4 regions of the Mesorhizobium sp. Cs1299R1N3 genome follow, and region 1 is predicted to be linked to each of the others. Evidence: riboswitches for the same ligand, from Rfam matches in the RefSeq annotation. Region 1 holds a riboswitch; each other region holds the start of a gene.

Region 1 (2,196 bases):
AAGCCGGCCACCAGTTCGAGCAGTTCCGCGCGGGCGCGCGGATCGAGGTGGTTGGTCGGCTCGTCGAGGAACAGGATTTTGGGCTTCTGCGCGATGGCGCGTGCTAGCTGGGCGCGTTGGCGTTCGCCACCAGACAGCGAGCCGATGGCCCGGCCGAGCAGCGGCAACAGGCCGGTCCGGTGCAGCGCATCCACGACAATGTCGCGTTCCTCGCCGCGGCGCCTCAGGCCGGCATGCGGGACGCGGCCAAGCTCGACATAGTCGATCACCGCCAGCCGTGGGTCCGGCTGGTCTGTCTGGCCCACGACGGCGATATGCAGGGCCCGCTCGGCGGGTGAAATCCTGTCCAAGCGTCGCCCGCCAAGCTTCACCTCCCCCGAGCTTGGCCTGAGCATGCCGGACAACATGCGCAGCAGCGTGGTCTTGCCGGCGCCGTTGGGGCCAATGATGGCGAGGCGGTCGCCTGACGTCACCGACAGGCTGACCGCACGGACCAGATGCCGGCCATTCGCCGTCGCGCCCAAGTCGCGCGCATCGAGAAGCGGCGCTGTCATCGATTGCCATCCGCCAGCTTGCCGGGTCCCGGGATGCGAGCCAGCGTCTTGCCGGCCAGGCGCGGCGGCCGTTGTCCGGAATTGCACCAGCCGTCGGGAAGCGAGGCGTAAAGCCTGGCAAACCGCACGAGATCGGCAGCGTCGGCCTGCGCATTGATCGACCCGAAGAGATAGGCGGCCTTGCCGGGCGCCTGGAAAGCCACCGCCAGGGGACGCACGCAACCCGCCATGCAAGCCACGCCCTCGACCGTGAAACCAAGCGCCACGTCAGGCTGGGCCGAGAGACGAGAGCGCAACTCGGTGCACAAACCTTCGCCCGACCTGACGCCGGTCGGCACGTCGCGGCAAAGAGTGCACACGATGATCTGGTGCATGGGGCTGGGGGGAATACGATCGATTGCGCCGTCCAACTTCCCGTCACTTTCAAAACTGGCGACGGAAGGATGTTGGTCGACCGGCCGACAAGACCGATGTCCACGTTTCCTCCCGGCACACCCCGTCCGGTCAACTCAGTGATGGCAGGTCTCCTGGCTCACGGGTCTCTGCGCAATCCTGCCTTCCCAGCCTTGCCGGCCAGTGGCGTTACGGATCTTGCTCGCCGCTTACAGTTGCGGGGGCAGCCGCGGCCTCGACCCAAAATCGGATCTCACCGCGTTCCCTTTTCACCCCTCGCCTTTCGGCTCGGGGACCTTCACGAGTCGCAGCCTAGGCCGCGCGCGGCGGCGAGGCAAGGCAGTCGTTTGTTTTGTTATAACAGAACCAACAAATGGTCAATCGCTGTCGCGGGCGATCAGTTCCAGCGGCCAGACCTCCCTGATGGTCTTTGGCCCGGCGGCCCCCGCAAAAGTCGGCAGCGACGCCAGCAGCATTTCGGCGAGCCGCCGTCCCATCGGCTGCAGCGCCGGGCGGAAAGCAGTCAGCGCCGGCGAGAAATAGCGGCAGAGCGGCGTATCGACGATGACGGTCACCGCCATGTCGTGACCCGGCTTGATACCCATCTCGGCCAGCGCCTTGCAGCCCCCAAGCGCCATTGCGTCATTGTTGAAGATGATGGCGGTCGGCGGGTCCTTGCGGCGCATCACCTGGGGTGTCACTTCGTAGCCACCGGCCTCGTTGATGAAGCCGTCGGCAATCAGGCCGGGATCGACGGCGATGCCATGCCGGCGCAAGGCCTTGCGGTAGCCGTCGAGGAACAGATAGCCGAAATTCAGATCGAGCGATGGGCGGATGGCGGCGATCCGGCGATGGCCGCGCGCCACCAGCCGATCGACCGCGTCGGCGCCTGCTTTTTCGAAATCGAGATCGAGCGAGGGGTAGGCCTTGCCGCCGGAGCGGCTGCGGCCGAGCGTGGCGAAGGGGAAGCCGGCCTGGGTCAGATAGTCGATGCGCTCGTCCTCGCGCCGCGTCCAGGCCAGCACCACCGCGTCGGCACGGCGCGTCTCCACGACACGCCGCAGGCGCTCCTGCTGATAGTCGCCCGGCGCGCCCATCACCACGATGAGATCCAGCCCGCTCTCGGCGAGCCGGCCCTGCAATCCAGTCAGGAACGGAATGAAGAAAGGCTCGCCGTATTCCTGGTCGCCCGGATGCGGCTGCAGCATGAAGGCGATCGAGTGGGTAGCGCCTTGCCTGAGACTGCGAC
Region 2 (2,196 bases), on a different contig from region 1:
ACGGCGGTGGCGGCAATAAGGATCTTGTTCATTTTAGACACTCCTGAATTTCTTGAATTCCACCGGATCGGCGGGCAAGCCCGCCGTCCGTGGGGACAGGCCGTTAGCGGCCGAAGAGGTTGCGATCGCTGCCCTGAGCAGGCGTCTGAGCAACAGGCTCCGACGTCTTGGTGGAGGTGGAAGCGGTGTACGAGCTGTCCACCGCGGCAGCAGGCTGGTTGGCGCCGTTCGAACCGTAATTGTCGCTCCCAGCGAAGGCGCTGCCGGAAACAGCCAGAAGGGCGGCGGCAGTGAGAATGATCTTTTTCATTTTTTGGTACTCCAGTATTTTTTCCGTCCGTCTAGCGGCGTGTCTTGGGATTAAATCGCGTCGTTCGGACAGCCCCGATGTGGGAGAGCACCCTTGCCGTTTCCAATCACGAAGTTGTTCAGCGTGGACCATGACTCCACCACTTGAAATTGTACCAGCGCCTTCCACATCTCTTATTTTCTCTTGTAATATCAAGTGATTATCTTAAAGCAGCACCTCGATCACCAACTGTGTCGGAGGCTCGGCGTTCACAGCGTCTTGCACGCACCGTCAACAGAAACGAACCGTTCGGTTCGATTTTAGTCCCTGCTAATAGTCACTTTTTGAAACTGTTAACCTATTTGCTGCCGGCAAAAGGGTCGATGACGGTGCCGGCGCGGCTTGGCGACAGAAGGCGATTCCCGCGGCTACAAGCCTCTCATGACGATCCAGCATGCGTGTCGCGCCGCATGGATGCGATGTCGCTTTCGTGCCGATGTCGCAAAGCCTGTCGTGGTTAGATCGGGCATCTCAGGTGCCGCTGCGTGACGACGGAGCGGAGAATTGGGAAGCCGGTCAGATTCCGGCGCTGCCCCCGCAACGGTGGTGGAGTTCAAGTCGCAACGGGAGACCACTGGGCGAAAGCCTGGGAAGGTGTCGCGATGGTCCGCAAGGACAACTCCAGAGCCCGGAAACCAGCCCGAGATCGCTAGAACTCGACTGATCGCGGTGGGCGGTCAAGAGGCGGATGGTGTTTGTCCGGCTTTTCGCCGATCTGCGCCCAGTCCTTCCTCAATCACCACCAGTTCAGTCCTTGAAACTGAGGACAGGACATGGACGCGCGCAACGACATGCTGAGGCTCTTGAACAGCCGCAGACAAGGCTTTTCGCTGGAACAGCCCTTTTACACCGACCCGGACTACTTCAAGCTGGACATGGAGTTGATCTGGTATCGCGACTGGCTGTTCATCGGCCATGATTGCGAATTGCCCAAGCCGGGCAGCTTCATCACCGTGCAGATCGGCGATTATCCGGTCGTGCTGGTGCGCGATCAGCAGGGCAAGATCAACGCCTTCCACAATTCCTGCCGCCATCGCGGCAGCCGCGTCTGCAACAGTGATAAGGGCACGGCCGCCAAACTGGTCTGTCCCTATCACCAATGGACCTACGAGCTCGACGGCCGGCTGCTGTTCGCCCGCCAGATGGCCGATGGGTTCGACAAGAGCCAGTACGGCCTGAAGCCCGTCGCCTGCGAAAGCGTTGGCGGCTACATCTTCATCTGTCTGGCCAGCGAGCCCGCCGATTTCGCGCCGATGCGGGCGATGATCGAGCCCTACCTTTTGCCGCACCGGCTGCGTGAGGCAAAAGTCGCCTTCGAGAGCACCATCATCGAGAAGGGGAACTGGAAGCTGGTCTGGGAAAACAACCGCGAATGCTATCATTGCGCCGGCAACCATCCCGAACTCTGCAAGACCTTCCCGGAAGCACCGACGGTGACCGGCGTGCAAGGCGCCGACAGCGATCCGGAGATGCTGGCGCACTGGGCGAAATGCGAAGCGGCCGGCCTGCCGAGCAAGTTCCGCATCGATCCGGCCGGCCAGTATCGCGCGACCCGCGCGCCGCTGCTGCGCGATGCCGTCAGCTACACGATGACGGGAAAGCGCGCGGTCGAGAGGAATCTTTCCGACAGCGTTTCAACCGACCGCATCGGTTCGTTGCTGCTTTACCACTATCCGACGACCTGGAACCACATCCTGGGCGACCACGCCGTCACCTTCCGGGTGCTGCCGATCAGCGCCACGGAAACGGCGGTGACAACCAAATGGCTGGTGCATAAGGATGCGGTCGAGGGCGTCGATTACGATCTCGCGGAACTCACCCATGTCTGGACCGAGACCAACGACCAG
Region 3 (2,196 bases), on a different contig from region 1:
ACCCGACGGCCAGAACCAGATCGCCTACGCGAAAGAGGTTGTGACCGAGCGTTTTGCCGAGGCGAACATCCTTTTCGTCGTCGACCAGCTGGTCAAGGGCGCCATCCGCGCCATCACCGGCCTGCTGGGCGGCATCGCGGCTTTCCTGCCCATTCCGGGCCTGAGCGGCCTGGTCTCGTTCCTCAACACGGTGATCCGCCTGTCGCTGACCTATGTCGACGAGATCATTCTCGGCTACAACATCCGCATCAATTCGTCCTCACCCTTCGAGACCGCGCGGCAAGGCGTTGTGCTCTACGCCCAGAACGGCAAGATCATGGTCAAGAACGCCGTCTGGCTGGCCGTGATCATGTGGGGGGTCTCCTTCGTCATCTTCCTGCTGATGCTGGCCCCGGCAGCCGCCATTCTTTACGTCATGCCCGGACAGCTCGCCGGTTGGGCCTTCGTTCTGGCCATCGTCTTTGCCTGGGCCTTTAAGGCGGCGTTCATCGAGCCGTTCGCCATCGCCTGCCTGATGCAGGTCTATTTCAAGACCATCGAGGGTCAGGTGCCCGATGCCGCTTGGGACGCCAGGCTGGCCGATGCCTCGTCGAAGTTCCGGGAACTCAAGCGCAAGGCGCTCTCCACCTTCGACGGTTCGCGCTGGGGCACGGCCGGCGCGACGCGCTGATCGGCGGGGTTTGCCGGCGCAGCGGCGACGGTGTTGAGGCGGGCCACCGTAGATTTGAGCGATGCTTCACCTTGCCCGCAAAAAGTCTCGCTCATGATCAGGTCGGGCAGCGGCAGCCGTCGGCCCCAGCCGTGCGTTTCGAGGTCCGGTTTTGGCGCGAACTCCGAGACACGGCCGACGCAGAGATAGGCGATCGGCGTCACGTGGTCGGGGATGGACAGTAGCCTTTTCAGCGCTTGCGCCTCGATGATGCTGACCCAGCCGACGCCGACTCCCTCGGCGCGTGCCGCCAGCCAGAAATTCTGCACCGCGCAGACCGTGCTGTAGAGATCCATTTCCGGATTGTGCCACCGTCCCAACGGCGAGCCTTTCGAGCGCTCACGGTCGCAGGTGATACAGATGTTCAATGCGCTTTCGCAGATGCCTTCGAGCTTGAGCTTGCGGTAGAGCGCCCGCCGGTCCGCCTCGATTGCCGGCAGTTCCTGTTCGCGCGCGGCAAGGAACAGGTCGCGCACCTGCGCCCGTCGCGCGGCATCGCGAATGACGATGAAATTCCAAGGCTGCATGAAGCCGACCGATGGCGCGTGATGGGCGGCAAGCAGCAGCCGCGCCAGCACCTCGTCGTCGATCGCTTCCGATGTAAAATGGCTGCGGACATCGCGCCGCGTGAACATGGCGCGGTAAACCGCGTCGCGCGCGATCTGATCAAATCCATCGCCCGTTGGAGCGGTCATAGCTTCCGGCATCGCTTGTCCCCTTGCGATTGCAGCAGATTCCGTGCGTCCAAGAGGGCGCACGTCGCTCTGATGCCATCCGCCTGACCATGCGGATGACGATGCCTGCCAGGCCGGTCTTCTGGCTCGGGATCAACCCGCGTCCGGTGCCTTCCCGTCATCGACAGTGGCATTTACCGGCGCGGTCCCCCTCACAGCGTTGGGCACGCCACGGTATCAAACCGTGTTCCCGATTCTCCCGCTAGAGCATTTGCAGCCAAGTGGAATCACTTGGCGTCGCGGAATGCGGCTAAAACAACCGTCCGGCAGGCACCAGGCAGTGGCGGCGACCTTACGCCGAAGGGCCGGCGACGCCAATCCCCGCAGCGACATGAATGGACGCAGGCGTGATTTTCCCCAGCGATCAAGCCGCAACGCATGGCCATCACGGCGCCGGGGCACTAGATAGGGGACATGGCCACTCGTCTCTACACGCACCCGATCTTCCTCGAACACATCACCCCGCCAGGTCACCCCGAGCGGCCCGACCGCTTGCGCGCCATCGAGCGCGTGCTCGACGACGAAGCTTTTGCCGTGCTTGACCGCGTCGAGGCACCGCAAGGCGACGAGGCCACCATCCTCTACGCGCATCCCGCCGATTTCGCCGCGCGCGTGCGCGCCGCCATTCCCGATGAAGGCCTCGCCCGCATCGACGCCGACACCACCGCCAGCCCGAAGAGCTGGCAGGCGGTGATCACGGCGATCGGCGCCGCCAATGCCGCCGTCGACGACGTCTTTGCGGGCCGCGCCGAC
Region 4 (2,196 bases), on a different contig from region 1:
ATGATGGTGATGGTAGTGGGGGGTTGGGGCTGGGGTGGATTGCAGGCATTAAGCTGCCGCATTGCTGGCCGACTGGTGCTGGTCGACAACTCTCCTCGATTCTTGTTGCACCGGTTGAGCGAGCTGCTCGGGTTAAGCTCGACAGCGGGATGCCAACCGCGAAGCCGACCGACCGGCGGAGCGGTCCGTTCCCTTCCCGCGTCTGCCGGATGCCTGGGAAATGGCGTGTGATTGCATCCGCCTATGCTCACTTCGAGTATATCGGAAATGTTGCTTCCAGCATGGTCGGAGTCAACCCCCAACAACAGGCGGTATGGCCCTGCGACAGTTCGCCATCAGGACAGAGGAAAGCGGAAGGGCTTGCCGAAGCGCTCTTCAAGGATGGTCGCATTCAACCGACTTCGCGGCTATCTGCACCTCACGAGCGACCACAAAATCGGATAACGGCATAAAGATTTCTTTATGTCTCCTTGACAGGAATCTTCTCTTTGGCCAATGTCAGGTTGTCGTGGTTCTCTGATCCGGTTAGTCGCATCAGAGCTAAGAGGGAAGCCGGTGAAGATGCCGGCGCTGCCCCCGCAACTGTAAGCGGCGAGCCAAGCCCACTCATGTCACTGAGGCCATGCGCCTCGGGAAGACGGGCAGAGGTGTCGACCCGTGAGCCAGGAGACCTGCCTCGGCGAACAAGGTCCACAGGCGGGGTGTCTCGGTGGGCGTGGTAACCGGCTTTGTCTGCTTGCCAACGTCTGCCTTGCGTCCACGCCCCAATCATCGGGGTATGGTATGTCTCTCTCTCGGAAAGTTCCTGTTGCCACACTTGGCGTGCCGCGCATTGGGCGCCGTCGCGAGTTGAAGCGCGCGCTGGAGGCCTACTGGTCGCGAAAATCTTCCGCTGCCGACCTTCTCGAAACGGCGCGGGCGCTGCGTGTCGCGAACTGGACTGAACAATGCGACCGTGGCGTGACCATAATTCCGTCCAACGACTTCTCGCTCTACGATCATGTGCTCGACACGGCAACAATGGTCGGCGCTGTGCCGCCACGTTATGGCTGGACCGAGGGGGAAGTCCCGCTCGACACTTATTTTGCCATGGCGCGTGGCAGCCAAGGAGAGGCTGCCGGACTTGAACATGCCAATCACAGTGACGCGGTTGCCGCGCTGGAAATGACCAAGTGGTTCGACACCAACTACCACTACATGGTCCCGGAGCTCGTCGACGACCAGGCCTTTGCTTTGTCGTCGGCAAAGCCGGTGGATCAATTTCTTGAGGGTAGGGCGTTCGGCGTTCACACCCGCCCGGTCATTCTTGGGCCCGTCACCTTCCTCAAGCTGGCCAAGTCGCCTACCCGGGACTTCAACCCAATTGCGCTGCTCCCGCGGTTGCTGCCGGTCTATGAGGAACTCCTGCGCCGCCTGAAAGTGGCGGGCGCCGACTGGGTGCAGATCGATGAGCCGGCGCTCGTGCTCGACCTCATTCCAAACGAGCAAGATGCGTTCAATTTCGCCTACGACCGTCTTTCCAAAGCGGCGCCGGAGCTAAAGATCATGCTCGCCACCTATTTCGGCGGATTGAACGGCAATCTCGAGACCGCTCTTTCGCTTCCTGTGGCGGGCCTGCATCTCGACCTTGCACGCGCTCCTGAACAATTGGAGGCGGTGGGCCGGCTTGCGCCAAAGGGCCTGGTGCTTTCGCTTGGCCTGATCGACGGTCGCAACGTCTGGCGTGCAAACCTGCGGCCCATCCTTGACCGGATCAAGCCGGTCATCGCGGGCTGGCCACTGGAGCGAGTGGAGATCGCGCCTTCGTGTTCCCTTCTGCATGTGCCGATCGACCTGGAACTGGAAACAGCGCTCGATAGGGACATAAAGTCGTGGCTCGCATTCGCGGCGCAGAAGATGGACGAACTGACCACGATCGCCCGGGCCCTGTCCGAGGGCCGGGAGGCGGTTTCAGCAGAGCTGGAGTCCTCCACCAAAGCAGCCGCCGCGCGTTTGACGTCCCCGAAGGTGCATGACCCGCGGGTCGAAGGACGCCTTGCCTCTATCGACGAATGCATGACGCGCAGGAAGAGCGGTTTTTCTGAGCGCTCCAAGCTTCAGGACGAAACGCTCCGCCTACCGCCTTTCCCCACTACGACGATCGGCTCCTTCCCGCAAACACCCGAGATTCGCAATGCGCGCGCGGCCCATGCAAGG

The links. A riboswitch is a leader RNA that binds a small molecule or an ion and turns the genes downstream of it on or off. The one in region 1 is predicted to bind cobalamin.
Region 2: linked by a shared signal. The riboswitch ahead of O7B34_RS04410 (aromatic ring-hydroxylating oxygenase subunit alpha) and the one ahead of O7B34_RS05415 (DUF1636 family protein) in region 1 are both predicted to bind cobalamin.
Region 3: linked by a shared signal. The riboswitch ahead of bluB (5,6-dimethylbenzimidazole synthase) and the one ahead of O7B34_RS05415 (DUF1636 family protein) in region 1 are both predicted to bind cobalamin.
Region 4: linked by a shared signal. The riboswitch ahead of metE (5-methyltetrahydropteroyltriglutamate--homocysteine S-methyltransferase) and the one ahead of O7B34_RS05415 (DUF1636 family protein) in region 1 are both predicted to bind cobalamin.

The regions. Positions count from the first base shown of each region.
Region 1 covers NZ_JAPYKQ010000002.1:16,921-19,116, reverse strand. The annotation lists gene O7B34_RS05420 (ABC transporter ATP-binding protein) at 1-554, opposite strand, end outside; gene O7B34_RS05415 (DUF1636 family protein) at 551-913, opposite strand; cobalamin riboswitch at 1,055-1,262, opposite strand; gene O7B34_RS05410 (LacI family DNA-binding transcriptional regulator) at 1,325-2,196, opposite strand, start outside.
Region 2 covers NZ_JAPYKQ010000001.1:954,942-957,137, forward strand. The annotation lists gene O7B34_RS04400 (DUF680 domain-containing protein) at 1-32, opposite strand, end outside; gene O7B34_RS04405 (DUF680 domain-containing protein) at 104-310, opposite strand; cobalamin riboswitch at 806-1,007, shown strand; gene O7B34_RS04410 (aromatic ring-hydroxylating oxygenase subunit alpha) at 1,123-2,196, shown strand, end outside.
Region 3 covers NZ_JAPYKQ010000004.1:307,794-309,989, forward strand. The annotation lists gene O7B34_RS12620 (hypothetical protein) at 1-670, shown strand, start outside; partial or broken gene bluB (5,6-dimethylbenzimidazole synthase) at 838-1,416, opposite strand; cobalamin riboswitch at 1,499-1,679, opposite strand; gene O7B34_RS12630 (histone deacetylase family protein) at 1,858-2,196, shown strand, end outside.
Region 4 covers NZ_JAPYKQ010000001.1:138,883-141,078, reverse strand. The annotation lists cobalamin riboswitch at 493-693, shown strand; partial or broken gene metE (5-methyltetrahydropteroyltriglutamate--homocysteine S-methyltransferase) at 784-2,196, shown strand, end outside.